One region of the Nocardioides sp. 31GB23 genome, then DNA from elsewhere that is predicted to be linked to it. Evidence: predicted binding sites of a transcription regulator. Region 1 holds the regulator's gene; each other region holds the start of a gene.

The links. Region 1 encodes LexA, which represses DNA repair genes until DNA is damaged. Its sites were predicted from a motif close to TCGAACANNTGTTCGA; they were not measured.
Region 2: a site for LexA is predicted at 2,758-2,773, ahead of ABKW28_RS16740 (DUF222 domain-containing protein). Genes of this name have one in related genera too.
Region 3: a site for LexA is predicted at 2,900-2,915, ahead of ABKW28_RS02170 (DUF222 domain-containing protein). Genes of this name have one in related genera too.
Region 4: a site for LexA is predicted at 4,128-4,143, ahead of ABKW28_RS02895 (DUF222 domain-containing protein). Genes of this name have one in related genera too.

Annotation. Positions count from the first base shown of each region.
Region 1 covers NZ_JBDYKJ010000037.1:36,884-44,118, reverse strand. The annotation lists partial or broken gene ABKW28_RS13330 (methyltransferase domain-containing protein) at 1-32, opposite strand, end outside; gene ABKW28_RS13325 (LysM peptidoglycan-binding domain-containing protein) at 201-572, opposite strand; gene lexA (transcriptional repressor LexA) at 896-1,630, shown strand; gene ABKW28_RS13315 (alkaline phosphatase D family protein) at 1,738-3,435, shown strand; gene ABKW28_RS13310 (alkaline phosphatase family protein) at 3,435-4,748, shown strand; gene ABKW28_RS13305 (DUF305 domain-containing protein) at 4,836-5,459, opposite strand; gene ABKW28_RS13300 (DUF6153 family protein) at 5,550-6,026, opposite strand; gene ABKW28_RS13295 (hypothetical protein) at 6,112-6,765, opposite strand; gene ABKW28_RS13290 (ATP-dependent DNA helicase) at 6,765-7,235, opposite strand, start outside.
Region 2 covers NZ_JBDYKJ010000056.1:24,371-31,605, forward strand. The annotation lists gene ABKW28_RS16725 (helix-turn-helix transcriptional regulator) at 1-226, opposite strand, end outside; gene ABKW28_RS16730 (hypothetical protein) at 416-628, shown strand; gene ABKW28_RS16735 (nitroreductase family deazaflavin-dependent oxidoreductase) at 644-1,063, shown strand; gene ABKW28_RS16740 (DUF222 domain-containing protein) at 1,426-2,694, opposite strand; gene ABKW28_RS16745 (TAXI family TRAP transporter solute-binding subunit) at 2,854-3,819, opposite strand; gene ABKW28_RS16750 (HAMP domain-containing sensor histidine kinase) at 3,816-5,213, opposite strand; gene ABKW28_RS16755 (response regulator transcription factor) at 5,241-5,951, opposite strand; gene ABKW28_RS16760 (Nramp family divalent metal transporter) at 5,966-7,235, opposite strand, start outside.
Region 3 covers NZ_JBDYKJ010000004.1:69,352-76,586, forward strand. The annotation lists gene ABKW28_RS02145 (hypothetical protein) at 1-245, shown strand, start outside; gene ABKW28_RS02150 (hypothetical protein) at 242-1,030, opposite strand; gene ABKW28_RS02155 (VOC family protein) at 1,085-1,477, shown strand; gene ABKW28_RS02160 (DUF309 domain-containing protein) at 1,478-1,918, opposite strand; gene ABKW28_RS02165 (2-phosphosulfolactate phosphatase) at 2,075-2,845, opposite strand; gene ABKW28_RS02170 (DUF222 domain-containing protein) at 2,969-4,234, shown strand; gene ABKW28_RS02175 (hypothetical protein) at 4,257-4,400, shown strand; gene ABKW28_RS02180 (GrpB family protein) at 4,473-5,081, opposite strand; gene ABKW28_RS02185 (alpha/beta fold hydrolase) at 5,399-6,202, opposite strand; gene ABKW28_RS02190 (LysR family transcriptional regulator) at 6,212-7,138, opposite strand; gene ABKW28_RS02195 (putative sulfate exporter family transporter) at 7,234-7,235, shown strand, end outside.
Region 4 covers NZ_JBDYKJ010000006.1:1,306-8,540, reverse strand. The annotation lists gene ABKW28_RS02915 (VWA domain-containing protein) at 1-1,110, opposite strand, end outside; cobalamin riboswitch at 1,133-1,302, opposite strand; gene cbiE (precorrin-6y C5,15-methyltransferase (decarboxylating) subunit CbiE) at 1,319-2,566, shown strand; gene ABKW28_RS02905 (SAM-dependent methyltransferase) at 2,563-3,309, shown strand; gene ABKW28_RS02900 (GNAT family N-acetyltransferase) at 3,436-3,963, shown strand; gene ABKW28_RS02895 (DUF222 domain-containing protein) at 4,157-5,500, shown strand; gene ABKW28_RS02890 (precorrin-2 C(20)-methyltransferase) at 5,482-7,014, opposite strand; gene ABKW28_RS02885 (precorrin-8X methylmutase) at 7,011-7,235, opposite strand, start outside.

The sequences.
Region 1 (7,235 bases):
TCGAACACGTCGTCGTCGCGAGCCGCACCCATGCCCCCACCCTGACCGAGGCGCACCCGGACATGGCGCGAGGGGCGGGCCCACTGCGGGCCCGCCCCTCGTCTTTCCCCTGGTTTCGCCGGCCGGGGTCGAGGCGACCGGCGAAAATCGTGGGCGGCCAGGTGGCCGCCGTGCCCGGACCTCACGCCCGGGCGTCCGGCTCAGCCGGCCGGGACGACCAGCCGCTGACCGGTGACCACCAGGCCACCGTCGAGGGAGTTGAGCCGCTGAATGCGCTCGATGACCTCACGCACGTCGCCGGCCTCGGCACGCTCGGCAGCGATCGCCCACAGCGTGTCGCCCGTGCCGACGGTGATCATCTCGGTCGCCGGGGTGGGACCGGACTCGCTGGTGGCCACCGAGCCGCCGGCCAGGACGACGCCCACCAGGGCGACGAGCAGCAGGCCGAGCGCCAGCACCACGAGCCGGCCGCGGCGGGTCAGCCGGACGGGGGCAGGGGTGGTGGCAGGGGTGGTGCGGGCCGGGCGCAGGCGGAGCTGGGCCGGGGTGGCGGTGAGGGTCATCGTGCTCATCTGGACCTCCTGGGGAAGGGGGTGGTCGGGTGGTCGATCGCTGCGAGGTGATGTCTACCGACGACCACCGACAGTCCCGCTCGAACCGGCCATCAGGCACCGGATCGACCAGGTGTTCGATCGAACACATGAGCGAGACTAGATCAGGTGTTCGACGCACGCAAGGGGTCTGGTGAACAATTGTTCGAGACGGTGAGGGCGGCCCGCAGCTCGCGACACGCAGTCGAACAGATGTTTGAAGTCGGACGCGTGCGGCGATAACGTGGCCCCACGACCATCCGAGCGGACTCCCCGGCTCGGGCCTCGCGCACGAAAGGCACACGATGGCGACCAAGGACGGCGGCCCCCGCAAGCGGGGCGTCGCAGAGCTGCCCGACGGGCCCCCCGACGCGACCGGCCTGACCCCGCGTCAGGTCAAGGTGCTGGCCTGCATCAAGGAGGCCATCGAGACCCGCGGCTACCCGCCGAGCATGCGCGAGATCGGCCAGGCCGTCGGCCTGACCAGCACGTCCAGCGTCTCCCACCAGCTCAAGGTGCTCGAGGAGAAGGGCTTCCTCAAGCGCGACCCCCACCGCCCCCGCGCCCTCGAGGTCTTCCTGCCCGAGCTGATGGCCCGGCGCAAGGCGATCTCCTCGGCCGACGAGAGCTCGGTCGACGAGACCGACATCGGTAACACCATGCCGGCGGCCTCCTACGTGCCGGTCGTGGGCCGGATCGCCGCCGGTGGCCCGATCCTGGCCGAGGAGCGCGTCGAGGCGGTCTTCCCGCTGCCGCAGCAGCTCGTCGGCGACGGCCAGCTGTTCCTGCTCGAGGTCTCCGGCGACTCGATGATCGACGCCGCGATCTGCGACGGCGACTACGTGGTGATCCGCCAGGAGCAGACCGCCAGCAACGGCCAGATGGTCGCCGCCCTGATCGGCGAGGAAGCCACCGTCAAGACCTTCCAGCGCAAGGACGGCAAGGTCTGGCTGCTGCCCCACAACGACGCCTACGAGCCCATCGACGGCACCCACGCCTCGATCCTGGGCGTCGTCACCGCCGTGCTCCGCAGCGTCTGAGCCCCACCACCGACCCGCCACCGACCCGCCGTCGAACCGACGGTGAACAGTGGGTGTCGACACCCCCGTCCGCGTCACGCGGGCGGGGTTTCGTCGTTGGATGAGGCGTGACCCCACCCCAGAGCCCGACCTCGACCTCGCTCGCCCGGCGTACCGTGCTGGCCGCCGGAGGCGCCGGCAGCGTCGCGATCGCCGCCGGCAGCGGCGCCCTGCCGGCCGCCCAGGCGGCCCGGGCCCGCCACGACGTCTTCGCCCACGGGGTCGCCTCGGGCGACCCGCTGCCGCGCGCGGTGCTCATCTGGACCCGGGTCACCCCCACCCGCGCCGCCACCCCGGGCTCCGGCAAGGGCCCGCGGCTGGGGGTGCGCTGGGAGGTCGCCACCGACCGCCGCTTCCGCGACGTGGTGCGCCGCGGCCGCTTCGTCACCAGCGCCGCGCGCGACCACACCGTCAAGCTCGACGTGCGCGGCCTGCGGCCCGCGACGACCTACTACTACCGCTTCACCGCTCGCGGCCAGCGCAGCCCCGTCGGCACCACCCGCACCGCCCCGGCCAAGCGCGCCACGCCAGCCAACCTGCGCTTCGGCGTGGTCTCCTGCGCCAACCTGCAGGCCGGCTGGTTCAGCGCCTACCGGCTGCTCGCCGAGCGCGACGACCTGCACGCGGTGCTGCACCTGGGCGACTACCTCTACGAGTACGCCCCCGGCCAGTACGGCATGGGCCAGGACAACGTCGACGTCCGCGCCCACGACCCGGCCCGCGAGATGGTCTCGCTGTCCGACTACCGCCGCCGGCACGCGCAGTACAAGACCGACCCCGACCTGCAGGCGCTGCACGCGAGGTACGCCTGGATCGTGACCTGGGACGACCACGAGGTCACCAACGACCAGTGGCGCAAGAACGCCGAGAACCACGACGACAGCGAGGGCGACTACCTCAAGCGGCGCGCCCGCGCCCACCGCGCGTACGACGAGTGGATGCCGGTGCGCATGGACGGCACCGCCTCGCTGGGCGACGGCGCGCGGCTCTACCGGCGGCTGCGCTTCGGCGACCTGGCCGAGATCAGCATGCTCGACCTGCGCACCTACCGCTCCCAGCAGGTCGCCACCCCGGTCGTCGACGCCGAGGTCAACGACCCGTTGCGCACCATCACCGGCAACCGGCAGATGGAGTGGCTCAAGGACTCCCTGACCCGGGGCGACCACGCCCCGCAGTGGAAGGTGATCGGCAACCCGGTGATGATCGCGCCCGTCACCTTCGCCGACCTGCCCAACGAGCTCATCGACCCCGTCAACAACGTCACCGGGCTGCTGCCGCAGGACGGCGCGCCGTACAACGTCGACCAGTGGGACGGCTACACCGCCGACCGGCGCGAGGTCTTCGCCCACATCCGCGACCACCAGGTCAAGGACGTGGTCTTCGTGACCGGCGACATCCACTCCGGCTGGGCCTGCGACCTGCCGCTGGACACCTCGGCCTACCCGGTGCTCGGCGACTCGGTCGGCGTCGAGCTCGTCTGCTCCTCGGTGACCTCCAACAACCTCAAGGACATCACCGGCCAGCCCGCGCTGACCCCGGTGGTGGAGGCCGCGATCCAGGCCAACAACCGCCACATCAAGTACCTGAACTTCGACGACCACGGCTTCTCGGTGCTCGACATCACCGCCGAGCGCACCCAGATGGACTGGTTCGTGATCGGCGCGCGCGACGACAAGCAGACCACCGCGACGCACGACGCGTCGTTCGAGACCCTCGCCGGCACCAGCACGGTGCGGCGCGTGGCGACCCCGGTCGGAGACCGCTGATGTGCGAGCCCAGCACGCCCCGCCGCACCGACGGCCAGGCACCCTTCGACCGTGGGCTCGGCGAGATCCGCGCCGGGCGGCGTACGGTCCTGACCGCCGCGGCCTCGGGCCTGGCGTTCTCGACGCTCGCCGGCATTGACCCGGCCGTGGCTGCCGGCCCCGCGACCCGCAAGCGCGCCTACGTGCTCGTCGTCGACGGCTGCCGGCCCGAGGAGATCGACAGCGGCCTGACGCCCAATCTGCTGGCGCTGCGCGAGGGCGGCGTGCACCACCCGCGGGCCACGTCGATGCCGGTGATGGAGACCATCCCCAACCACACGATGATGATGACCGGGGTGCGGCCCGACCGCAGCGGCGTGCCGGCCAATGCCGTCTACGACCGCGAGCTGGGCGACGTCCGCACCCTCGACCGGCCCTCCGACCTGCGCTTCCCCACCGTCATCGAACGCCTCAACCGGCGCGGACTGCGCACCGGCACGGTGCTGAGCAAGGAGTACCTCTACGGCATCTTCGGCGAGCGGGCCACGCACCGCTGGGAGCCGTTCCCGATCGTGCCGATCTCGGGGCACGCCCCTGACGAGTTCACGATGCGCGCGACGCTCGACATGGTCGAGACGTTCGACCCGCACCTGGTCTTCGTCAACCTCGGCGACGTCGACCGGCTCGGGCACACCGACCTCACCGGGCCCACCACCCTCGAGGTCGCGCGCCGGCTCGCGCTGGTCAACACCGACCGGCTCGTGGGCGACTTCGTGGCCGAGCTGAAGAGCTCGGGGCGCTGGGAGCACTCGATCGTCATCGTGCTGGCCGACCACTCGATGGACTGGTCCTACCCCGACCGCATCGTCTCGCTGCAGGGGCCGCTCTCCGAGGACCCGTTCCTGGCCGGGCGCTTCGCGATCGCCGACAACGGCGGCGCCGACCTCGTCTACTGGACCGGCCCGCGCGCCCAGCGCGACAAGGCCGTACGCCGCATCCGCCGCATCGCCTCCGACGTGCCCGGCGTGCTGAAGGCCTGGGACCGCCGCGCCGACTGGCTGCGCCTGGGCCCCGAGTCGGGCGACGTGGTGGTCTTCTGCCGGGCCGGCTGGCGCTTCAGCGACCCCGACGTCTTCTCCAACCCCATCCCCGGCAACCACGGCCACCCCGCGACCCGCGCCATCCCGTTCTTCATCGGCGGCGGGCACCGCTCGGTCACCCCCGGCACGGTCTCCCCACGCCACGCCCGCACCACCGACGTCGCCCCCACCGTCGGGGCGTTCTTCGGGCTCAAGCCGCCGCGGGGCGGGTACGACGGGCGCTCTCGGCTGTAGGCCGGCACAGCAGCGGGGCGAGCCGCGGGACGTCATACCTCCCGCGGCTCGCTGACGTCCCGCCCGTATGACGTCCCGCGGGGCCGGTCAGCCGAGGAGGCCGCGCATCGTCTCGATCTCGACGCCCTGGCTCTCCTCGATCTCGGCGGCGAGCTCGACGGCCGGCCGGTAGCGGCCGTCCTCCTGCTCGGTGCGGGCCATCTCGACCGCGCCCTCGTGGTGCTCGATCATCATCTCGAGCCACATCGTCTGGAAGTCACCGGCGCCGGCGTCCTGCAGGGCGTCCATGTCGGCGCCCGTCATCATGCCGGGCATGGCGTCGTCCATGCCCTCCATGGTCTCGGACATGTCACCGGAGCCGTGGCCGGCGTTGGCGTGGTCGAGCATGGTCGGCGGGACCTCCTCGTCCCAGTCGCCCAGCCAGTCGCTGAAGGTCTCGATCTCGGGGACCTGGGCGTCGCGGATGCCCTCGGCCAGCTGCGCGACCTCGGGGTCGAGGTCGCGCCCGCGGGTCAGGTCGACCATGGCCACCGCCTGGGCGTGGTGCTGGACCATGTCGCGCGCGAAGGCGACGTCGGCGTCGTTGTGCTCGGTGGCCGAGAGCTCGGTCGTGGTGGTGCCGGCCTCCTCGCCGCCGCAGGCGACCAGAGAGGTCGCGAGAGCGGTGACGAGCAGGCTCGCGCCCAGGGCGCGGGTGAAGCGGTGGGACATGGGTGTCTCCTGGTGTCAGGTGGTCCGGGGATCGTGCGGGGCGGCGGTGCCGCGCGGAGCCGACGTACGTCGGGCGCGGCGCGGCGCTGCTCAGCACCTGACGACGGAGAACTCCCACACCGCTGGTGGACCCGTGCCTCCCGGCCGGTCGCGGGAGGTGACCCTCAGGGCCAGCGCGGCGCGCAGCTCGGCCCACACCGGCGGTGCTCGGTGCCGCAGGCCGGCCAGGGCCAGGAGCATGCCGGCGGCGGCGGCCAGCATGGCGGCGCACAGCACCACCATCTCCGCGGCGCCGTGCTGGAGGCCGTGGCCCTCGTCCGCCGCGGCCTCGCTGCCGTGGTGGGCACCGTGCTCTGCAGCCGTCCCGGTCGAGTCAGCTGCCGGGGCGACGGAGGCCCCCGAGGCCGGGGCGCCGTGGCTGACGCCGACGCCGTGCAACCCGAGCGCGTGCATGCCCAGGATTCCGAGCACGAGGGCGGCGACGGCGACCAGCAGGCCGACACCCACGGGCGCGGTGCCACGGCTCCGGGCCACCTGGGCCGTCGGCGTCGAGCTCACCACCTGCACGCCCCCAGCCTACGAGCGGGTCCCCCGGACGTCATACGTCGCTGGGCTCGCTGACGTCCCGCCTGTATGACGTCCCGGCGAGGTCTCAGGCCTGGCCGGGCGGCGCTTGGACCGTCTCGCCGGTGATGGTCCACCACACTCTCGGGTGCGGGGTCACGATGGCGACCTCCAACCGGGTGGCGAGCCTGCTGGGTGGGACCTCGACCTGGACGACCCCCTCCTCGTCCACCCGCTGCATGGCCGGGAACACCAGGTCGACATCGATCCAGACGGTCGTGGCGGTTTCGACGATGTGTCGGACCTGCTCGTCGCTGATGCCGACGAACTCCGCACGCACGGGCTCGGTGCGCACCAACAGGCGCTCCTCGCGCAGCTGATCGGCCAGCGTCACGAACTGGTCGCAGACCTGGCACGAGCCGTTGCGCAGCTCGGGGTCGGCGATCGAGGTGCGCAGGGCGTAGGTCAGCTCCTCGGCCAGGTAGTCGGCGTACGCGCGGGCGTAGGCGACGTCAGGCTCGCCGTCGAGCGGGACGGCCGGAGCCACGGGCTCGCCGAGGTCGAGCTCCTCGAGCACCTCGACGGTCGGCCAGCCGCGCTGTTGGCTCGACGAGGCGGTTGATGGTGAGGTGCCTGCCGCGGTGGTGTCGCCGTTCTCGCCGCTCGCTCCCCCAGAGCAACCGGCCAGCAACCCCGCCAGCAGCAGCGCTGCGACGACGGCACCCGAGGTGGCGCGACGCATCACACGTCTTTCGCGGAGGAGGCGAGCCGCGCCAGCGCCTTGCGGACCACGGCGGGGTCGGTGGTGGTCCACATCGGCGGCAGGCTGGCCTTGAGGAACGAGCCGTAGCGCGCGGTCGCCAGCCGGGGGTCGAGGACGGCCACGACGCCGCGGTCGGAGGTGGTGCGGATCAGCCGGCCCGCGCCCTGGGCCATCAGCAGCGCCGCGTGGGTGGCCGCGACCTGCATGAAGCCGTTGCCGCCGGCCTTGTCGGCCGCCTTCTGCCGCGCGCTCATCAACGGGTCGTCGGGGCGCGGGAAGGGGATGCGGTCGATGAGCACCAGCTGGCAGGTGTCGCCGGGCACGTCGAGGCCCTGCCACAGCGAGAGGGTGCCGAAGAGCACCGTGTGGGGGTCCTCGACGAACTGCTTGGCCAGCTCGGGCAGCTGCGCGTCGCCCTGGGCCAGGATCGTCAGGTGCGGCAGCCGCTC
Region 2 (7,235 bases), on a different contig from region 1:
CGGCGCGGATGTAGAGCTGCTCGGCGGAGATCCGCAGCGCTCGGGCGAGCTGCTGCAGCACCTCGGCGGACGGCTTGCGCAGCCCGCGCTCGATCTGGCTCAGGTAGGGGTTCGACACGCCGGCCTGCTCGGCGAGCTGCCGCAAGGAGAGCTGCGCACTGGTGCGCTGCTCCTTGAGGTAGTCACCCAGCGTCCCGACTGCGTTCGAGACCTTTCCCTTTGCCATGTCCCCCATAGTGCTTGCTCCTGCTAGCGCTTGCAAGTGCTAGCGGCTGTGTGACGAGTCACTACCGGTTGGTAACCCCAATGAAACAACGGAATCTGCCGCGCTAGCACCGCTAGCAGGCACCATCGGCATCGCCCAGAACGGGTAGATCGGCCGGGTGAGCACGCACGCCGCGTCTACTCTCTCCCGGTGCAGCGCCGACGCCTGATCGCCATCGCGGTCTACCTCATCGTGTCGGTCCTCGCGCTGCTGCTGGTCGCGGGCCACGGGCCGTGGACCGGACGCGTGCTCTTCACCGTCAGCGACAGCCACGGCATGCACACCGGCGACGTGCCGGTGGTGCTCCTGTGGCTGGCGGGCATGGCGTGCAGCGTCGCACTCTGGCGCGACGACTCCCCCTGAGCGCACCATGGGGAGATGACGTCAGCGATCGACCTGCACGGCGCCCCGCACGTGGCGCGCTACCTGGAGACCAACGGCGAGGACGGCTACCACTGGCGCAACGGCACCACGGTCCTGGTCCTCTTCACGACCGGACGCCGCTCCGGTGAGCCGCGCACCAACGCGCTGATCTTCCGCCCCTGGGGCGACGCCTACCTCGTGATCGCCTCGAAGGGCGGCGCCGACTCGCCCCCGGCGTGGTTCCTCAACCTCTCCGACGACCCCGAGGTCGAGGTGCAGGTCAAGGACCGCCGCATCCCCGTCCGCGCCCGCGTCGCGACCCCGGAGGAGAAGCCGGAGATGTGGCGCACCATGGTCGAGGCCTGGCCCGACTACGACGACTACCAGGCCAGCACCGACCGCGAGATCCCCGTGGTCGTGCTCGAGCCCCGCTGACCCCGACCGGCAAGGGCGCCAGCGACCCGCCGTTGGTCGAGCAGCGAGGAGCGCCAGCGACGAGCGTCGCCGAGACCCGGTGAGTGACTCGCAGACCGCAACCGTGTTCGCCGTACGCCATGGACTCACCCGGTTTCGGCATCGCTCGAGCCTTCGGCCCTCGCTGCTCAACCAACGATGGACCGCCGCTGGTCGAGCAGGGAGGAGCGCCAGCGACGAGCGACGCCGAGACCCCGTGAGCTGCCCACTCGCCGTACGCCATGGGCTCACCGCGTTTCGCGACGGTTGCTGCGCAACCTCCTCAACCAACGGACGCGCGGCAGCGCCGTTGGTCGAGCAGCGAGGCCGGGAGCGAAGTGCTCCTAGGTTCGTCGGTGGAAGGTGACCTGGTTGTCAGCCCCGACGTCGCTCTCGTACCCCGGATCATGAATCCGGCGGTGATGGTAGGGGCAGAGGAGTCGTCCACGGTCGAGGTCGGTGTGTCCGTGGCACGACCACGGGTCGTCGTGGTGGGCGTGGCACATCGCCGGTGGTGCATCACAGCCCCGAGCGGTGCAACCGCCGTCACGGATGCCCATCGCGATCCGCTGACCCGGGGTGAAGTACCGCTTCGCACGCCCCACATCCAGAGGCTGACTCTTGCCGCCCAGCACCACCGGCACGACGCCCGCCTCGCAGGCCAGGCGGCGTGCGGTGGCGGCGCTGATCCGGTCACCGGTGTCGAGGGTGGCAGCCGCAAGGCCATCCTTGAGGGAGTCGAGGGTCATCGTCACCACCACCGTGGCGTTCACACCGCCGGCCTTGGGCAGTTCCTTCGGGTCCAGGCGCTCGATCAGCTCGACGAACGCCGCACCCAACCGCTGCGCCGTCGGACGGCGTACCGGCACCGGTGCCTGCTCCTCGTGCTCGCCCTCGTCGGCGGCACGATTCGCCATCTGGTGCTTAGGTGCCGCGAATGCGAGCAGCGCCCGCTCCAGCATCTGCCCGGCCAGCAGCGGCACCGTGAAGGACCCCTTGATCCGGCCGTGGCCGTCCTCGCGCATCCGGAACACCGCCGACTTCTCCGCCTCGCGCTCCTCGCGCTCGAGCTGCTCGGCCTCCCACGCCTCAGCCACCTCGGGTGCCACGACCTCGAGGATGCGGCGGCCCAGCACCCGCAGCGCCTTCGCGTCGTGGACCTCCGCGAACGCCACCAGCGCCTTGGTTGCCTGCTCCAACACACCGGCGTCCAGGTCGTCTGGCAGCTCATCGAGCGCCGTGCAGATCACCGACGCCTGCTCGGCGATGACATCGCCACGGCCGAGTGCTTCCCGCACCAGGTCGTACCGATCCAGCCCCGCGGCCAGGCGGACCTGGCGGAACGAGTCCCGCTTCGTCGACCGCGTGGCGTTGGAGTGCCACACCGCCACCGACGGCGACGCGTTCGTCTCCGCCACCGCCACCGTCTCGGCGTGGGCGAGGGTCCTCGACTTCAGCTCGGTCACCCTCGACTCGAGCTGCGAGAAGTCGACCAACGCCTCCGCCGTCGCGGTCTGGCTCATCGACCACAGCGGTGTCTCGGCGAGCTCGTCGAGCAGCGAGTGCATGCGCGCGAGCGCCCCGTTGATGGGGTGCGCCGCGGTGGTGGCCATGAGTAAAGTATCTCAGGGACCACCGACAAAGCACCAGGTCAGAAGCCGTTTTCCACAGGCAGATCGAAACTTTTTTCGAGATGATCTCTTCGGTGCACAAGCGACTGGTCGATGGTGCAAAAGTGACTGGTCGGTGGTGCAAAACTGACTGCTCGGCCGTCAACCGTGCAGCCGCTGGTACGCCGCGACCGCGCCGGGGTGCAGCGGCACGGAGCCGGTCTGGATCATGGACGGCGGGGCGAGGTACTGGACCCCTCGCGCCGACTCGGGCACCAGCGCGGCGGCGTCGCGGGCCAGCGTCTCGACCACGGCGGCGGCGAGGTCGTCGGCGAGGTCGGCGCGGGCCAGCAGGAGGTTGGGGACGCCGATGGTGCTGGTGACGGTGCCGGCGTACGCGACGTCGGGGGCGCGGCGGGAGCGGTAGGGGTAGCCGGAGACCTCGGCCATCGGCTCGGCCCAGGCGCCGAGGTCGAGCATCCGCAACGGACGGGTGGCGTCGAGGGCGGCGATGGCGGGGGTGGGGATGCCGCCCGACCAGAGCACGGCGTCGACGCTGCCGTCGTCGAGGGAGGTCAGCGACGCGGCGAGCCCGGCGTTGCGCACCTCGACCACGCCCGCCCCGCGACCGCCCTCTCCACGACCCCCCGTCTGCAGCCCGGCGGCCTCGAGCAGCACCCCGCCCGACACGGCCGCGCCCGACCCGGCGGCGCCGAGCACCACCGACCGCCCGCGCAGCCCAGCGACGTCGCGCACCGGCGAGTCGGGCGGCACCAGCAGCTGCAGGTAGTTCTCATAGGTGCGCGCCAGCGCCACCACGCCCTCGGCCGGGTCGCCCGAGCCGGCCTCGACGCTGTCGGCGAGCGCCAGCCCGATCCCGGCGTCGCCGTCCGCGAGCCGGCGCAGGTTGTCCACCGACCCGGCGGTCACGGCGACCTCGACGGCCAGCCCGTCGACCCGCGCCTCGAGCCGGGGCGCGAGCAGCGCGCCGAAGGCGGCGTAGATCCCGCCGTCGTCACCGGCCGCCAGCCGCAGCCGTCGTACGTCGGCAGCGCAGCCGGGCAGCGCCAGCCCGACGGCACCGGCGCCGAGACCGGCCAGCAGCGCGCGGCGCCCCACCGGGTTCACGGGCCCTCCCCGGGCACGGGCAGGCTGACCCGCACCAGCACCCCGCCGCGCGGGCCGGGCCCCACCGACAGGTCGCCCCCGGCGCCGCGCAGCAGCTCGCGGGCAATGGAGAGCCCCAGCCCCGAGCCGTGCGGGTCGTCGGAGCCGCGCCAGAACCGTTCGGCGGCGCGCGACCACTCCCCCTCGGCCAGCCCGGGCCCGTCGTCGTCGACCTCGACCACCACCTGCCGCCCAGCGGCACCACCAGCGACAGCAGCAGGGGCGTCGGCACGCAGGCACACCCCCGCCCCCGCTCCGGCGTGCCGCACCGCGTTGTCGAGCACCACGTCGAGCACCTGCTCGAGGTCGTCGCGGGCCACCTCGAGGTCGGGCACCGGCTCGACCACGACCACCGACTGCTCGGCGGCGGCCGCGGCGGGCGCCCACGCCTCGACCCGCTCGGCCAGCACCTGCGCCAGCGGCGCGAGGGTCTGCGGCGCCCGTGCACCGGCGACCCCGGAGGTGCCGCTCTCCTGCGCCCTGGCCAGGCGCAGCAGCTGGTCGAGCAGCCGCTCGAGGCGCTCGAGCTCGCTGGTCAGCCCGGCGTGCGTGCGGGCGCCGGAGTCGTGCAGATGGGCGCCCAGCGAGTCGGCGCGCAGCCGCACCGCGGCGAGCGGGTTGCGCAGCTGGTGGGAGGCGTCGGCCACCAGGCGGCGCTGGTCGTCGAGCGAGCGCTGCACCACCTCGACCATCCGGTTGAACTCGTCGACCAGCCCGCGCAGCTCGGGCGGCCCGCTGGCCAGCACCGCACCACCGCCGCGACCGCCCTGGGCGAGGTCGTGGGCGGCGCTCTCGAGGGAGTGCACCGGGCGCACCGCCCACCGCGAGAGCCACCGGGCCAGAGCGAGCGCGGCGAGCAGCAGCGCCACCCCGACGAGCAGCACCCACCCCCAGCCGCGCGCCACGTCGCCGGCGGCCGCGCCGGTGTCGACGCGCAGCAGCGCCAGCGCGGCGACGTCGCCGTCCTCGAAGGCGACCGCGCTGCGCAGGGGCTGGTCGCGGGTCCAGGGCAGCACCCGCTCGAGCGCCGGGGTGGGCTGGCCGACCAGGCCGACCCGCACCGCCTCGGCGACCTCCGCCTCCCCGGTGTCGAGGGCGCCCGCCCCGGCCAGCACGCGTCCGGTGGCGTCGGTGACGAGCACGTCCTCGTCGTAGACCTCGTGGTAGCGCGCGACCGCCGCGGCCACGTCGCCCTCGCGGGCGGCCAGCTCGGCGAGCACGCTCAGCTGACGGTCGCGCTCGACCGCGAGCGCCGCCGTACGCCGGTCGCCCAGGGCCACCGCGAGCGGTACCGACAGCGCCAGGAGCGCGCCGACCAGCAGCAGCCCCACCACGAGCCGGACCCGTCGCTCCACCTGTTCCCCCGCCCCGTCCCGGCCGGCTCAGCCGCCGAGCCGGTAGCCGAAGCCCCGGACCGTGTGCAGCGGCAGGTCGGGGCCCAGCTTGCTGCGCAGCGAGGCCACGAAGAAGTCGAGCGAGCGCGAGCGGCCCAGCGCGGGGGTGCCCCACACGTGCAGCTGCACGGCCTCGCGGCTCACCGCCTCGCCGGGCTGGGCGGCCAGCGCCTCGAGCACGTCGAGCTCGGTGGCGGTCAGCGCGACCTCGGCGCCGTCGCGGGTGGCGCGGCGTGCGCCGAGGTCGAGGGCCAGCCCGCCCCAGGCCAGCGTGGCGGCGCCCTCGCGGGCGGTGTCCTCGACGCGGCTGCGGCGCAGCAGGGCGTGCACCCGGGCCACCAGCACGGCCTGCCCGACGGGCTTGACCAGGTAGTCGTCGGCGCCCGCGCGCAGCCCCAGCACGGTGGCGCCGTCACCGTCGCGGGCGGTGAGCACGAGCACCGGCACGGTCGAGGCGCGGCGCAGGGTGCGCAGGAAGTCGAGGCCGTCCATGTCGGGCAGCCCCAGGTCGAGCACCACGAGGTCGGCGCCGGCCACCTGGTGCAGCCCGTCGTCGCCGCGCCGGCAGTGGGTCACGCCCCACCCGGCCCCTTCGAGCGTCTCCACGAGGGCCGCGGCGACCCCGGCGTCGTCCTCGACGAGCAGCAGCTGCACCCCGGGATCGTACGCCGCCGCCGGCACCGCGGCGGCGTACGTCACGCTCGGCGTCAGGCTCAGAGGACGCCGGCGACCGTGGAGCGGACCTGGTCGACGGCCAGGGCCAGGAAGGTCAGCGCGCACAGCACCATCACCACGTTGGCGAAGGGCTTGTTGCGCCACTCCTTGGGGGTGCGGTCGGTGTTGAGCAGCCAGATCAGGGTGATCGCGAGGAACGGCATGAACAGCGCGCCGAGCACGCCGTAGGCGAGGATCAGGTAGACGGGCTTGCCGAGGAAGAGCATCAGCATCGGCGGCAGGGTCAGCCACAGCACGTAGGCGCGGTACCAGCGCCCGCCGCCCTGGCGGTCGGCGTGGTCGGTGGGCAGGCCGCGCACGTGGCCGGCGAAGTCGGCGAACATCAGGCTGACGCCGTTCCACACGCCGACCAGCGAGCTCATCGCCGCGGCCCAGAAGCCGACGAGGAAGATGGTGCCGGTGGCGGCGCCGTACCGGTCGCGCAGCACCTCGGAGAGGTCGAGCAGGCCCTTGTCGCCGGTGTCGACGGCGATGCCGGCGGAGTAGAGCAGCTCGGCGCCCACGACGAGGGTGGCGATCACGAAGATGCCGGTGACCAGGTAGGCGACGCCGTTGTCGAGGCGCATCACGCGCATGAAGGCGGGGGTCGACCAGCCCTTCTCGCGCAGCCAGTAGCCGTAGGCGGCCAGGGTGATGGTGCCGCCGACGCCGCCGGCGACGCTGAGCACGTTGATCAGGGCGCCGTCGGGGATGCGCGGGGCGAGCCCGGCGGCCATGTCGGGCAGGTTGGGCAGGGTGACGACGGCGGCGGCGACCATGCAGACGAACATCAGCAGCACCAGCAGGCTCAGCGTCTTCTCGAAGATCGCGTAGCGCCCCGACCACACCAGCGCCAGGCCGATCAGCCCGGAGACGATGCCCCAGGCGGTGACGCCGAGCACCGGGAAGAGAGCGTGCAGGGCCAGGCCGGTGCCGGCCATCGCGGCGGCGCCGTAGACGAAGCCCCAGATCACGATGTAGGGCCCGAAGTAGATGTGGGTCCAGCGCCCCAGGCTGCTCCACCCCTCGAAGATGGTGCGCCCGGTCGACAGCGAGAAGCGCCCGGCGCCCTCGACGAGCACCACCTTCATCACGCAGCCGACGACCACGGCCCACAGCAGCGCGTAGCCGTACTTGCTGCCCGCGATCATCGTGGCGACCAGGTCGGCGGCGCCCACACCGGTGGCCGCGACCACCAGGCCGGGGCCGATCAGCCGCCAGCGCGGCGGGGTGCCGGCGTCGGTGCCGGCGTCGGTGCCGGCGTGGGGG
Region 3 (7,235 bases), on a different contig from region 1:
GCTGGTCCCACAAGTTCCTGCCCGGCGAGGACACCGAGGTCGACGAGGTGACCTGGCTCGGCGCCGACGGCATCCGCTACTTGGCGCCCGAGGTCGTGCTGTCCTACAAGGCACGGCTGCGGCGCCCGAAGGACGAACCCGATCTCGAGGCGTGCCTGCCGGTGCTGTCCGCGACTCAGCGCGAGTGGTTGCGCAGCGCGGTCGAGCGGACCGACCCCGGGCACCCGTGGCTGGGACGGCTCTAGGCGTCACCCGTGCCGTCGGCGACCACCCATGCGAGGAGGTCGCACGTGTCGCGGCGGCGCTGGTCGCGGTCGGCATAGAGGCTGGGCGAGCCCGGGTCCTCGCGTAGACGCAGCGCCTCGCCTGCGACCAGACGCCACCGGGGATCGAGGTGGTCGACGACGTAGCGGCCGGCCCCGCTCTTCGACGTCAGCGCACCGCGGGCCAGCAGGTGGTGCAGCCGGGCGCAGCCCAGGACCGTCCACACGACCAGGTCGTCGTCGAGGCCCTCGGCGGCGTCGTCCTGCGTAGTGATCCACTCCAGGATCGACCGCCAATAGGTGTCGAGGTTGCCGCGCGTGAACTGGAGCAGCTGCGGGTGATCGGTGCGCACCGAGGGACGATCACCGCGTAGGACGACAGGTCTCTCAGCGAGCTCGTGCCAGGTGACCGGGTTGATGTCGGCGTCCCCGCCTGGATCGAAGCGCCCTTCGTAGAAGACCGGGCGTGGCCTGACGGTGAGCGGGTCTGCTGCGAGGTCGTCGGCGGTGCAGTGGACTCCGTCGAAGGCCGGCCAGGCGCAGCGGGCACTGGTGGCCAGGTGGGCCTGCTCGAGGGACACGAGGTCCGCACCCTGCGGGAGCGCGTCCCACACGCACACGAAGTCGACGTCGCTGCTCGCGAAGAACTCACCCCAGCCCAGCGATCCGTGCACCAGCAGGCCGGTGACCCTGCCAGGGAGGCACTGGTCGACCTCCTGCATGAAGGTGTCGGTGACCCTTGCGACGGGCGGGGGGAGTGGGCTCACCTGGTCGACGCTAGGGGCTCGCCGAGCCGCGATGCGGCACCTAGGGTGCTGCGCATGGCTTCTCGAGTCGCCAACATCTCCGTCGATGCCCACGACCCGATCGCGCAGGCACGCTGGTGGGAGCAGGTGGTCGACGACTTCCACATGGTCCCGGAGGGCGTCTGGAGCGACGACGACGCGGAGCTGCTCGGCCCGGGCGGGCGGTCGTTGGAGTTCCTGCGGGTGCCCGACGCCAAGACGGTCAAGAACAGGATGCACCTGTGCCTGCGCCCGGTCGGCACGACCGTCGACGCCGAGGTCGAGCGGATCGTGGCGCTGGGCGCCAGCGTCGTGGACGACCGGCGCGGCCTCGAGGACGGCGGCTGGGTGGTGCTGGGGGACCCGGAGGGCAACGAGTTCTGCGTGCTGGGCACCAGCGCCGAGGACGCCGGCATCGAGCCCGCCTGACTACTCGGGGACGGCGGTCTCCACGCAGCGGCGCGCCCGGTCGAGCACCTCGTCGAGGTCGAGGCCGTACGTCGGCCCGCTGGTGCCGGCGTACGCCGTCAGGTGGCTGGTGGCGCGGTCGAGCAGGCGCCGCGCGCCGGTGGGGTTGCCACGCCGCGCATGGGTGACGCCGACACACAGCTGTGCCAGGCCCTGCCACAGCGGGCGCTCGGGCTCCGGGCAGTCCTTCCAGCGGGCCTCCAGCACCTCGTGGGCCGAGAACGGTCGGCCGTCGTCGAGCAGCGCCCGAGCGGCGGTGAGCGTCTCCAGCGGCGGCAACGGTTCCTCGGAGACCGGCTCGACGCCGACGGCGCCGTACGGCAACGGTCGGCCGAGGGCGTCACGCGGCCGGGCCTGCTTGGCCCGGCCGTCGTCGTCGCGGTCGCGGTCGGTGGTGGTCATCCGTCGACCCTACGTCGGGTGCCGGGAGAGGGGCGGAAGCACGACAACCGTGTAGTTCTCCGGGAAGCCAGATCCACAGTAGTTGACATAATGTCAGTTATCGGCGAACCGGAATGAGCTTGCCAAGAGGGGTTGCCACCGCCGAGAAGAACGGGCTCACGGGCGAGCCTCCGTGAAGGCGCCGTCGTCGAGCACAGCCACGACGTCGGACGCGTCGAGCTCGCCGGCGACGTCGACGTCGGCACTGAATCCCTTGGCGGTGAGCTCGCATCCGCCGACGCAGGCGTGCAGCGTGGGCACGAGCTGGTCTGCGGTCGCGTCCCACAGCGCTACAGCGGCTCTGGCCTCGAGGCTCAGGTCGCCTCCGTGCCCGAGCCGCACCAGCGCGCTGAGCACGGCGCCGGCACCCAGGTGGTCCTCCAGGGCCGGGCGCAGCGAGTCGTCGTGGTGCCAGCGCTCCAGTGCGGCGACCACCGCGACAGACCGACCGTCACGCAGGTGGCGAACCAGGTGGTGACCGACGGCGCTGGCGTTGCGCAGGCACCCGGCCAGCACGGTGGCACCCGTGGCCTGCAGGGCTGTCGAGATCGTCGACCCGTTGGGCGACGGCAGCACCAACCTCGGCGCCGCCTCGCACTCCACCAGCCCGGCCGGTGACAGCGACGGAGCCGGGACGGCTCCCTCGTGCGTCGCCTCGAGCCGGCCGACGGCGAGCACGGCGTCGAGCTCTGCGGCGTACGACGCGGCACGCGCGTCGTTCCACGCGAACGGGAACACCCGCATGCCGCGCTCGACGGCGATCGTCACCGAGGTCGAGAAGCTCAGCACGTCGACCACGACGCACACGTCGGCAGCCGCGGCCAGCGCACCGGACAGGCCCCAGTCGAAGCGGACCGCGTGGTCGCGCTGCCCGAAGATCTCGTCCACGGGTGCACCCTAGGAGACCACTCCCCTGGCGTCCTGGACCGACTGACGAATTGCTCGAAAAAAGTTTCGAGAAATGGTCTCTGACCAGGTCGGACTGTCGGTGCTGCCTGCTTGGATGAAGTCATGAGCGCGACGACCCGGCACCCCCTCGCCGAGGCCGTCGCGCGCCTGCACTCGATCTTGGACGAGGTGGCCCAGACAGCCGCGTGGTCGTTGGACCAGACGACCACCGCAGACCTCCTCGGCGACCTCGCCCGGGCCCAGTCGCGCTTCGCCGAGCTGCAGGCCCGGGTCCTCTCGCACGCCGAGACGGTGGCCGTCCACGAGCGCTCGGCGGCCCCGTCGGTGGCGGTCTGGCTGGCCAACGCCACCACCGCGACCAAGCGCGACGCTGTGCGACAGACCCGGTTCGCCGCGGCCTTGAGCCGGTACGACGAGCTGCGGCGCGCCCTCGCCGCGGGCGACCTGAACCTCGAGCAGGCGCAGGTCGTCGCCCGAGCGCTCGACGAGCTGCCCGAGGACCTCGAGGCGAGTGTGCGCCGGGAGGCGGAGGTCGAGCTGGTGCGTCTCGCGCTGGTGCACGACGCCAAGGCACTGCGCATCCTGGGCCGCCGCATCCTCGACGTCGTCGCACCCGAGGTCGGCGAGGCGTGGGAGGCCGAGAAGCTGGCCGAGGAGGAGCGCGAGGCCTACCGCACCGCCTCCTTCCGGATGCGCGACCAGGGCGACGGCCGTACCCGTGGCAGCTTCACGATTCCGACGCTCGCCGCCGAGATGCTGCAGAAGGTGTTGATCGCCTACGGCTCCCCGCACCGCGACGACCGGGCCGCCGGGGGTGCACGGGCCGCTGACGCCTCCGACGTCGAGCCGTCCCGTACGCCGTCACGCTCGCGCTGGGGCCGCGCGTTCGTCGAGCTGGTCGAGCGGTTGGACCCACGTGCGCTCCCCCGCAGCGGCGGGGTCAATGCCGCCGTCGTGGTCACCATGACCACCGCCACGCTGGGCGGAGCGCTCGCCTCGGCCACGCTCGACACGGGGTCCCGGGTCTCCGCCGGCACGGCCCGTCGACTGGCCTGCACGGCGGGCGTGCTGCCCGCGGTCCTGGGCGGACCCAGCGAGATCCTCGACCTCGGACGCTCCCGGCGCTTCTTCAGCCCGCCCCAGCGCGTGGCGATGATCCTGCGAGACGGCTGCTGCACCGCCGTGGGGTGCGACGCCCCGCCCGGCATGTGCGACTCCCACCACGAGGACCTCTGGTCCCACGACGGCAGGAGCGACCTGGGCCGAGGCCGGTTGCTGTGCGGCCACCACCACCGGCGCGCCCACGACCCGGCCTACGAGACCCGCGTCGTGGAGCGCAACCAGGTCGAGTTCCATCGGCGGACGTAGGCCGACCTCTACCGTTCCAAGCGTGACCGTCGATCGTTCCTTCATCCGCGTGAAGACGATGCTGCTCGCCCCGAACCCCGAGCGGAGCGCGCACGCCGTCCGCGAGGTGCTGCCGCTCTACCCGGCGGTCCCGGGCGGGTGGAGCAACAGGCTGTCGGCGCTGTGAGCCGCACAGCCCACTGCGGCTAGTGCTGCTTGCCCGGCGCCCTGGGCTGCGACCCGTCCTGCACCGCCGCCATCAGTCCACCAGCCCGGCGGCCGCGAAGGCACGGCCGTAGATCTCGCGCACGACCTTCTCCTTGCGCGCGTTGTACTGCATGGAGTGCTCCCCCGCGGCCCGGGCCGCCTCGGCCGCCTCCCGCTTGGTGGCGGCGTACAGGTCGCGCTCGTCGGCGTTGCCGCGCAGCCAGTCGCGGAAGATCCGGTGCTTGACCGGCTCGGGCGCCTCGGGGCCGAAGACGTGCAGGTGGCAGCGCGGGTCGGTGTGGCGCAGCACCCGGTGCTCGAACCACCACGGCTCGCGCACCCGCAGCTCGAAGCCCTGCGCCTCCAGCGCCGGCACGTACGTCGCCTCGTCGGCGGCGTCGGCGACCACCAGGTCGATGTCGATGATCGGCTTCGCGGCCAGGCCGGGCACCGACGTCGACCCGACGTGCTGCAGGTCCAGCACCCGCCATCCGAGGGCCTCGCGCACCCGCCCCGCGAGGTCGTCGTACCACCCGGTCCAGCGCCCGTCCGGCTCCTCGACGCGTACCTCGCCAGTGGGTCCGGCACCGGGCACGTACATGCTGGAACCGGGCGGCACGAGCGGGTCGTGGAAGGTCACGATGTCGGCGCGGGAGGGCATCCTCGGAGAGTAGGCGAGTCGGCGCCAGCGAACGTGAGCGACATCATGTGCTCGCCGGGTTGGGTTGCCCTGCTACGGGCCCCACACTGGTACATGAAGGCACCTGGTGGAGCCTTCTGACCCAGTCACCGATCACACCTGAGGAGGTGCGCATGACCACCATCATGACCCTGTTCCGTCGCTTCGACTCCGAGTTCCTCGAGGCGTTCGTCCCGTGGCACCAGCGCACCTGGGAGCGCAACGGCCGCTGAACCCAGCTGTGAACCGCACGGCCCCCGACGCACCGCGTCGGGGGCCGTCGTGCGTCCGGACCCAGGTCAGTCGTCGCGGCCGGCACCGAGGAAGGTGCGCAGCGCCGAGACGAACGCCTCGGGCTTCTCCGAGTGCACCCAGTGGCCAGCGCCCTTGATCGTGACCTGCACCGTGCGTGGGAAGAGCCGCTCCATCTCCTCCTCGGCGTCGGCGGTGACGTAGCCCGAGCGCTCGCCGGCCATCCACAGCACCGGGCGCTCGAAGGTCTCCTCGACGCGGGGGAAGTCGCCGATGGCGGCCAGCTCCTCGCGCAGCAGCCCCAGGTTGGCCTGCCAGGTGAAGCCTTCGCTGCCCGAGCGGAGGTTCTGTAGCAGGAAGCCCCGCACCCGCTCGTCGGGGATCGCCTCGGCCAGCTGCTCGTCGGCGTCGCTGCGCCGCGACAACCCCTCCAGCTCGAGGCCGGCCAGGCTGCCGAGCAGGTGCTCGAACTCGCCGGCGCCGGTGCTGGGCGCCGGCGAGATGTCGACGACCACCAGCCGCTCGACCAGGTGCGGGTGGCGCAGCGCCAGCAGCATCGCGACCTTGCCGCCCATCGAGTGCCCCACGAGGTGCACCGGTCCGTCGCCCGCGAACCCGTCGACCAGGTGCTCCGCGACCCGGTCGGCGGTGTCGGCGTACGAGAAGGTCTCGCTCCACTGCGAGCGGCCGTGGTTGGGCAGGTCGACCAGCAGGCTGTGGAAGGCGGGCGCCATCGCCTTGGCGATCTGGGTGAAGTTGCGGCCCTGGCCGAAGAGGCCGTGCAGGAACACCACCCGCTGCCCGGTCTCGCCGACCTCGGTGCTGTGGATGGCGGGGCTCGTCTGGCTCACGCGCCCAGGCTAGGGGGCGGTCCGGGGCACCTCGGCGCCCGGGCCACCGGTGGAGGCCGCCTCGACCGCGATGGCCAGCAGGTCACCGGCCGCCTCGTGCAGGCGCTCCTCGCCACGCCACACGCACGTCAGGGGCCGGGCCAGGTCGAGCTCGGTGGGCACGGCGACGAGACGTCCCAGCTCGAGCTCGGCGCGCACCGACATCTCCGAGACCACGCCGGGCCCCACCCCGGCGGCGGTGGCGCCGGCGAGCGCCGCCGTCGACGTCGCCTCGAGCGCGACGTCCGGCTGCTGGCCCAGCGCGGCGTCGAAGGTGCTGCGGGTGCCGCTGCCGCTCTCGCGCAGCACCCAGCGGGCCGCTCGCAGCTCAGTGGTCGACAGGGCCGCACGTCGACGGGCCCAGGCGTGCTGCGGCGCCACCACGACGACGAGCCGGTCCTGGCCGACCTGCCGGTGCGCCAGTCCGTCCGGCAGCACGGCGGACTCGATGAAACCGATGTCGGCCTGCCCCGATCGCACGGTGTCGGCGACCGTCTCGCTGTTGACCACCCGCAGGACCGGCTGCACCTCGGGGCGTCGGACGTGCAGCTCGCCGAGCCAGCGCGGCACCAGGGACTCGGCCACGGTCAGGCTGGCGGCCACGACGACACCGGCGCGCCGACGGGCTGTGAGTGCCTCGAGCGAGGCGCGCACGGTGTCGACCTCGTGCAGCACGCCGCGCGCCCACGACACCACGGCCTCGCCGTCGGTGGTCATCCGCGATCCCCGGGCGGAGCGGTGCACGACGGCCAGGCGCCACCGGCTCTCGAACTCACGCACCCGCGCACTGGCCGCGGGCTGCGAGATGCCTCGGTGGGCGGCCGCGGCGCTGAGGCTGCCGGTCTCGGAGACCGCGACCAGCAGCCGCAGCGTGTCGAGGTCGAGGTCCGGGGTCACCCACCGACCCTAGCCCGCGACCCATCACCTCTGCTGATGGGTCGCCTGGTCTCGGAGGTCTTCTGCCGGCCCTCGGCGCGCCGCAGGCTGGTGCCGT
Region 4 (7,235 bases), on a different contig from region 1:
GTCCTCACCGTATGACGTCCCGCCGGGGTCGCCGGGGCCGTCCGGATCCGGCTCGGGGTCGGGGTCGGGCGGCTCGGGGAGGTCGTCGCCCAGCACCTGGTCGAGCAGCTCGTCGTCCATGCCGGGCGCGTCGAAGGGGTTGCGGCGGCGCCGGTGGGGCAGCGCCAGCCTGGCCGCGGCGCGGATGTCGTCGAGCACGACGCGGTCGCGTCCCTGCCAGGCGGCGTGCGCGACCGCGGTGCGCGCGGTGACGATGTCGGCGCGCAGCCCGTCGACGCCGAAGGCGGCGCACAGCTCGGCGATGCGCAGCAGCGCGGCGTCGGTGAGCTCGACGTGGACGACCTGCTCCTGCGCGGCGCGCACCCGCTCGGTCAGCGCTGCCTGAGCGGCGGCGTACGACGCGCTGAAGCCGGCCGGGTCGGCGTCGAAGGCGATCCGCCGGCGCACCACCTCGGCGCGCAGGGCCGGGTCGTCGGGGGCGGCGACCTCGACGCTGAGCCCGAACCGGTCGAGCAGCTGGGGGCGCAGCTCGCCCTCCTCGGGGTTCATCGTGCCGACCAGCACGAAGCGGGCGGCGTGGGTCAGCGAGACGCCGTCGCGCTCCACGGTGGCGCGGCCCATCGCGGCGGCGTCGAGGAGCACGTCGACGAGGTGGTCGTGCAGCAGGTTGACCTCGTCGACGTAGAGCAGCCCGCGGTGGGCGCGGGCCAGCAGGCCGGGCTCGTACTCGGTGCGGCCCTCCGACAGGGCGCGCTCGAGGTGCAGCGAGCCGAGCACCCGGTCCTCGGTGGCCCCGACCGGCAGCTCGACCAGGCGCACCGGCCGCGACTCGACCGCGACGTCGGCGGCGAAGGGGCCGTCGGGGGAGAGGTGGGTGTCGTCGCGGGGGTCGCTGGAGAACCGGTCGCCGGCGACGACGTCGATGTGCGGCAGCACCTCGGCGAGGGCCCGTACGATGGTCGACTTGGCCGTGCCCTTCTGCCCGCGCACGAGCACGCCGCCGACCTCGGGCGAGATCGTGGTGAGGAGGAGGGCGAGGGCCATCTCGCCGAAGGGGCCGTCGGGCTCGTCGGCGCCGACGACGGCGCAGAAGGGGTACTGCTGTGGCATGGGAGGCTCCCGCTCGTCCGCCATCGGATAGGCGCCACGAGGCCGGTCTTCGGACTTCCCGGCTCGGCGCTCTCGCGCCCTCCAGGTCACCGCAGCGGGCCTGTGCCGGACTCTCACCGGCTTCCCAGATTCTCCCCTCCGCGCCGGCTTGTCTCTACCGGGCCTCGGGGCACCTCGTGGCTTCGCCGTCACGATAGCGTCAGCGCCCGTGACCTCGACCAGCCCGTCCACCGTCGTCGTGATCGGGGTCGGCGACGACGGCTGGGAGGGCCTCCCCGAGCCGCTGCAGCGCACCGTGCTGGAGGCCGAGGTGGTCCTCGGCGGCGACCGGCACCTGGCCATGCTGCCCGCCGATGTCGACCAGCTGCGCCTGGCCTGGCCCTCGCCGCTGCGCGAGGGGCTGCCGGCGCTGCTGTGGCAGCACGACGGGCGCCGGGTCGTGGCGCTGGCCTCCGGCGACCCGTTCGTCTCCGGCATCGCCGGCACCCTCGTCGGGCTGCTCGGCGCCGAGGCGGTGGAGGTGCACCCGGCCGTGTCGTCGGTGGCGCTGGCCCGGGCCCGGATGCGGTGGCCCGCAGAGACCGTCGAGGTCGTCACCGTGGTCGGTCGTCGTCCCGAGACCGTCGTGCGCCAGCTGGCGCCGGGTCGGCGCCTCGTCGTGCTCTCCTCCGACGCCACCACCCCGTCGGTGCTGGCGCGGCTGCTGGTCGAGCACGGGTACGCCGGCTCGACCATGAGCGTGCTGAGCCACCTCGGCGGCGAGCGCGAGGCGCGGGTCGACGCCACGGCCGAGGCCTGGCACGCCGACCCGCCCGCGGGCGTGCCCGACCTGAATCTCGTCGCGCTCGAGCTGCGCGGGCCGGTGGTCGGCTCGTGGGCCACGGGGCTGCCCGACGACTCCTTCGAGCACGACGGCCAGCTCACCAAGCGCGACCTGCGTGCCGCGGCGCTCTCGCGGCTCGCGCCCCAGCCCGGCCAGCTGCTGTGGGACGTCGGCGCCGGCGCCGGCTCGGTGGGCATCGAGTGGATGCGCGCCCACCCCACCTGCCGCGCGGTCGCGGTCGAGGCCGACGGCACCCGCGTCGAGCGGGTGGCCCGCAACGCGGCCCGGCTGGGTGTCCCGGGGCTCGAGGTGGTGGCCGGGCGGGCTCCCGAGGCGCTGGTCGACCTGCCCGACCCGCACGCCGTCTTCGTCGGCGGGGGCGCCACCGCCCCGGGGCTGCTCGACCTGTGCCGCGAACGGCTCCGACCGGGGGGAAGGCTGGTGGCGCACGGGGTGACGCTCGAGAGCGAGCAGCTGCTGGCGGCGGCGTACGCCGCGCACGGCGGCGAGCTGACCCGCACGTCGGTCGAGCACGCCGCGCCGCTCGGCTCGTTCACGGGCTGGACCCCCGCTCGCGCCGTGACCCAGTGGGCGTGGACCAGGCCCCTCCCGACCGACCAGGAGACCCCGTGACCGTGCACTTCGTGGGCGCCGGCCCCGGCGCCGCCGACCTGATCACCCTGCGCGCCGCGGCGCTGATCGGTGCGGCCGACGTGGTGCTCTACCCCGGCACCTACCTCGACGCCGCCGTGCTCGGCCACGCCCGCGACGACGCGCGCCTGGTCGACACCCAGCACCTCGACCTCGACACCATGGTCGCCGAGATGGTGGCCGCCACCCGCGACGGGCTCGATGTGGTGCGGCTGACCTCGGGCGACCCGTCGCTCTACTCCGCGGTGGCCGAGCAGTCGCGGCGCCTCGACGCCGCCGGGGTCGCGTGGGACGTCACCCCGGGCGTCCCGGCGTACGCCGCCGCCGCGGCGCTCGCCGGGCGCGAGCTGACCGTGCCGCTGGTGGCGCAGTCGGTGGTGCTGACCCGCACCCAGGCCCGTTCGACCGCGATGCCCGAGGGCGAGTCGCTCGCGGCGTACGCCGCCACCGGCGCCACGCTGGTGCTGCACCTGGCCATCACCCGCACCCGCGAGCTGATGGCCGAGGTGGAGGAGTTCTACGGCAGCGACTGCCCCGTGGTCGTGGTGCACCGCGCCAGCCAGCCCGACGAGCTGCTGCTGCGCGGCACCGTCGCCGACATCGCCGACCTGGTCGAGGAGGCCGGGCTGCGACAGGCCGCGGTGATCCTGGTCGGCCGGGCGCTGGCCCGCGACGGTGGGGAGTCCTACCTCTACGACGCGGCGCGGGAGCGGACGAAGCCGTAGGGGCTCGCCGGGGGCGGTGAGCCAGCGACTGGACCGCGGAGGCCCTGCTCACAGGCGGTGCTCGTCGACGCGTCCACGCGCCACCGTGGCACGAGCGTGCGGTTCGCGGGTGAGACTCTTGTTGCCATGGCAGGTGGAGCGGCTGGGAACGGGCGGGTCGTGCTTGGAACGGGTCGGCTGCTGCTCAGGCCGTGGCGGGTGGGCGAGGGCGCCGTCCAGCGTGAGATGTGGATGGAACGCGATCCACGTGTGCCCCCGCACCGCCGCATCGACTCGGCCGGACACCCCACGGTCGCCGAGCTCGAGGAGACCATTCGCGCTGTCGAGCCATCGTCAGTCGGGTTGCTGGCGGTGGAGCGGAAGGTCGCCGGCGACGCCATCGGCTGCTGCGGCCTGGTCGGCAGCGGCCGAGGTGTGCGCGAACCGCAGCTGGCCTTCGAGTTCCTGCGTCGATCCTGGGGACAGGGGTACGCGACCGAGGCGTCGTGGGCGGTGCTGGACTGGGCGAGATCGTCTGGGCACGAGCAGCTGTGGGCCTCCGTCTGGGACTGGAACACCGCTTCTGGCCGTGTGCTGGCGAAGGTCGGATTCACCGAGGTGGACCGTGAGGAAACCACCTACGGGACCAACCTCGTCGCGACGCGACCACTCTGACCCGCGCGCGTCCGCGCATCGGCAGCTGGGTGCTGCTCTTGGAGCTGCCGTTGAGCCGACGGCCCGGGTAGGTGGGGCAACGGGTCGAGGGGTGCGGGCGGCGCGGCCAGGAGAGGCAGGGACGGCCCCGACGGGCCCGAATAGGTCTCTGCAGACCCTTGCGCTCGAACACATGTTCGAGTAAAGTGTCGTCATGGCACTCGCTCCCGCACCCGGTCTCGACCTGGCCGACCTCTCCGAGGTCGAGCTGGTCGAGGTGCTGCGCGCGGCCGAGGAGGAGAAGTGCCGCCTGGAGGCGTTGCAGGTCGAGGTGACGGCGCGTCTGGACGAGGTCGTACGCCGCCGCCACGCCGCCGCGGGTGTGCGTGCGGAGAAGCAGGGCGCCGGGGTGGCCTCGCAGGTCGCGCTGGCCCGACGGGAGTCACCCAACCGGGGTGCTTGCCACCTGGGGTTGGCGAAGATCCTGGTGGCCGAGATGCCGCACACGCTGGCTGCGATGCGCGCGGGTTGGTGCGGCGAATGGCGCGCCACCCTCATGGCCCGCGAGACCGCCTGCCTGTCGTTGGAAGACCGGCGTCGGGTCGATGCGGAGCTGATGGCCGACCCCGAGACGACCGAGGGGTGGGGTGACAAGCGGCTGGTGGCCGCTGCCCGGGCTCGCGCCTATGAGCTCGACCCGCACGCCGCCCTGAAGCGCTCACGCAGGGCCGAGGGCGAGCGGCACGTCTCGCTGCGACCCGCCCCCGACACGATGACCTGGTTGACCGCGCTGCTCCCGGTCGCCCAAGGAGTCTCGGTCTACGCCGCCCTGACCCGCGCCGCCGACCAGGCCCGTGCCGCCGGGGACGAGCGCTCCCGCGGCCAGGTGATGGCCGACGCCCTCGTCGCCTCCCTCACCACCCCGGCCGCCACCAGCTCAGAGCCCGCCGAGCCGGCGCCAGTTCCTGGCCCGGCCCGCGCGTCGGTGCCGGTGGCGGTCAACCTGACCGTCTCGGATGCCACCCTCCTCGGCGGCGGCCACGCCCCGGGCTGGATCGCCGGGTACGGACCCGTACCGGCCGGGTACGCCCGCGACCTGGTCGCCACCGCCCTCGAGCAGGCGCAAGCCACGCTCCGGCGGCTCTACACCACCAGCACCGGCGCCCTGGTCACGATGGACTCCCGCTCCCGCGCCTTCCCGGCCGCGCTGGGACTCTTCATCGACCTGCGTGACCAGTCGTGCCGCACCCCGTGGTGCGACGCCCCCATCCGCCACCGCGACCACGTCGTCCCCGACCACGCCGGCGGCCCCACCAGCGCAGTGAACGGTCAAGGGCTGTGCGAGGCCTGCAACCAGGCCAAGGAAGCACCCGGCTTCACCGCGACCGCCCACGGCGGCGTCGTCACCGCGACGACCCCCACCGGCCACCAGGTCCGCTCCAGGGCACCCGCCCTGCCACCCGGCGACCCACCAGCCGAGCAGCGACCGCAACCGCAGGTCGACGTCGTCCGGGCGCGCCTGCAGCTCGTGCTCGACGACTACCCGCCGGCGGCCTGAGGCTCGACGTACCGCGGCGTCCAGACGGCCCCGCCCGCCCCCACGCGGGTCGAGGTCGCCCCGACGAGCAGCAGGCACTTCATGTCGATCCCGGCAGGGTCGAGCGCGCCCAGGGTGGTCACCTCGAGCGACTCCTCGGCGCGACCCACGTCGCGGCCGACGACCACGACGGTGTCGGGGGAGCGGTGCTCGAGCAGCACCTTCTGCATCGCGACCACCTGCTCGGTGCGCGAGCGGCTCGCCGGGTTGTAGACGGCCAGCACCAGGTCGGCCTCGGCGATGGCGCGCAGCCGCTTCTCGACCACCGACCAGGGCTTGAGCCGGTCCGACAGGCTGACCACCGCGAAGTCGGCGCCCACCGGTGCCCCCGCCCGCGCCGCCACCGCCTGCACCGCCGAGACCCCGGGCAGCACCCTGACCGGCACGTCGGCCAGCGCGGGGTCGGCGTCGACGGCCTCGTAGACCGCCGAGGCCATCCCGAAGACACCCGCGTCACCCCCCGAGACCACGGCCACCCGCTCGCCGCCGCGCGCCAGACCGAGCGCCAACCGGGCCCGGTCGACCTCGACGGTGTTGCCCGAGGCGTGCCGGGTAAGGCCGGGGCGCTGCGGGACCCGGGCGACGTACGGCGCGTAGCCGACCACGTGGTCGACCTCCGCCAGGGCCGTCTCGACCTCCGGGGTCAGCCACCGCTCGGGCCCCGGCCCCAGGCCGACGACCAGCAGCTCGGCGGCCGGTGCCGTGCGGTCGGCCGAGACCTGCGGCTCCGCCCGCGGCCCGCGGCGGCCGCGACCGGCCAGCGAGTCACCCGGCACCACCACCAGCGAGAAGTACGGCACGCTCGCGGGGTCGACGTCGGCCACGGGCAGCCAGCGTTCCTCGGGCATGGCCGCCCGCTCGACGTACAGCGCGTGGTCGAGGCGGCCGGCCTCGGCGAGCGCCTCGCGCACCCCCGGGAAGGTGCGCCCCAGCTTCATGATCACCGCCGCGTCGGTGTCGGCGAGCCGGCGCGCGAGCTCGGCCTTCGGCAGCGTGCCGGGCAGCACCGTCAGCACGTCGGTCTGGCGCACCAGCGGCGTCGCCGTGGCCGCGGTGGCCGCGGCGAAGGCCGGCACCCCCGGCACGATCTCGGTCTCGAACCGCTCCGCGAGCTGGTCGTGGAGGTACATGAACGAGCCGTAGAACAGCGGGTCGCCCTCGGCGAGCACCACGACGTCGCGCCCGGCCTCCAGGTGCGCGGCCAGCCGCTCGCCGCACTCGGCGTAGAAGTCGGCCATCGCCCCGGCGTACCCGCCCGGGTGGTCGGTGGCCCCGGTGGTCACCGGGTAGCGCAGCTCCTCCTCGACCGCGCCCGGCGGGACGAGGTCGTCTGCGATGCGTCGCGCGTTCGACCGCTTGCTCACGCCCGCGTGGTAGGCCACCACGTCGGCCGACCCGATCAGCCGAGCCGCCTTGAGGGTCACCAGCTCGGGGTCACCGGGCCCCAGCCCGACGCCGTACAGCCGCCCGCTCACTCCTGCTCCTGGGCCAGCGCGTTGACGGCCGAGGAGGCCATCGCCGAGCCGCCGCGGCGACCGCGCACGGTCACGAACGGCAGGTCGATGCCGTGGTCGTCGCCGAACGAGGCCAGCGCCTCCTTCGACTCCCGCGCCCCGATGAAGCCCACGGGGCAGCCGATCACCGCCGCCGGGCGCGGCCCGCCGTCGAGGATCGTCTCGAGCAGGTGGAACAGGGC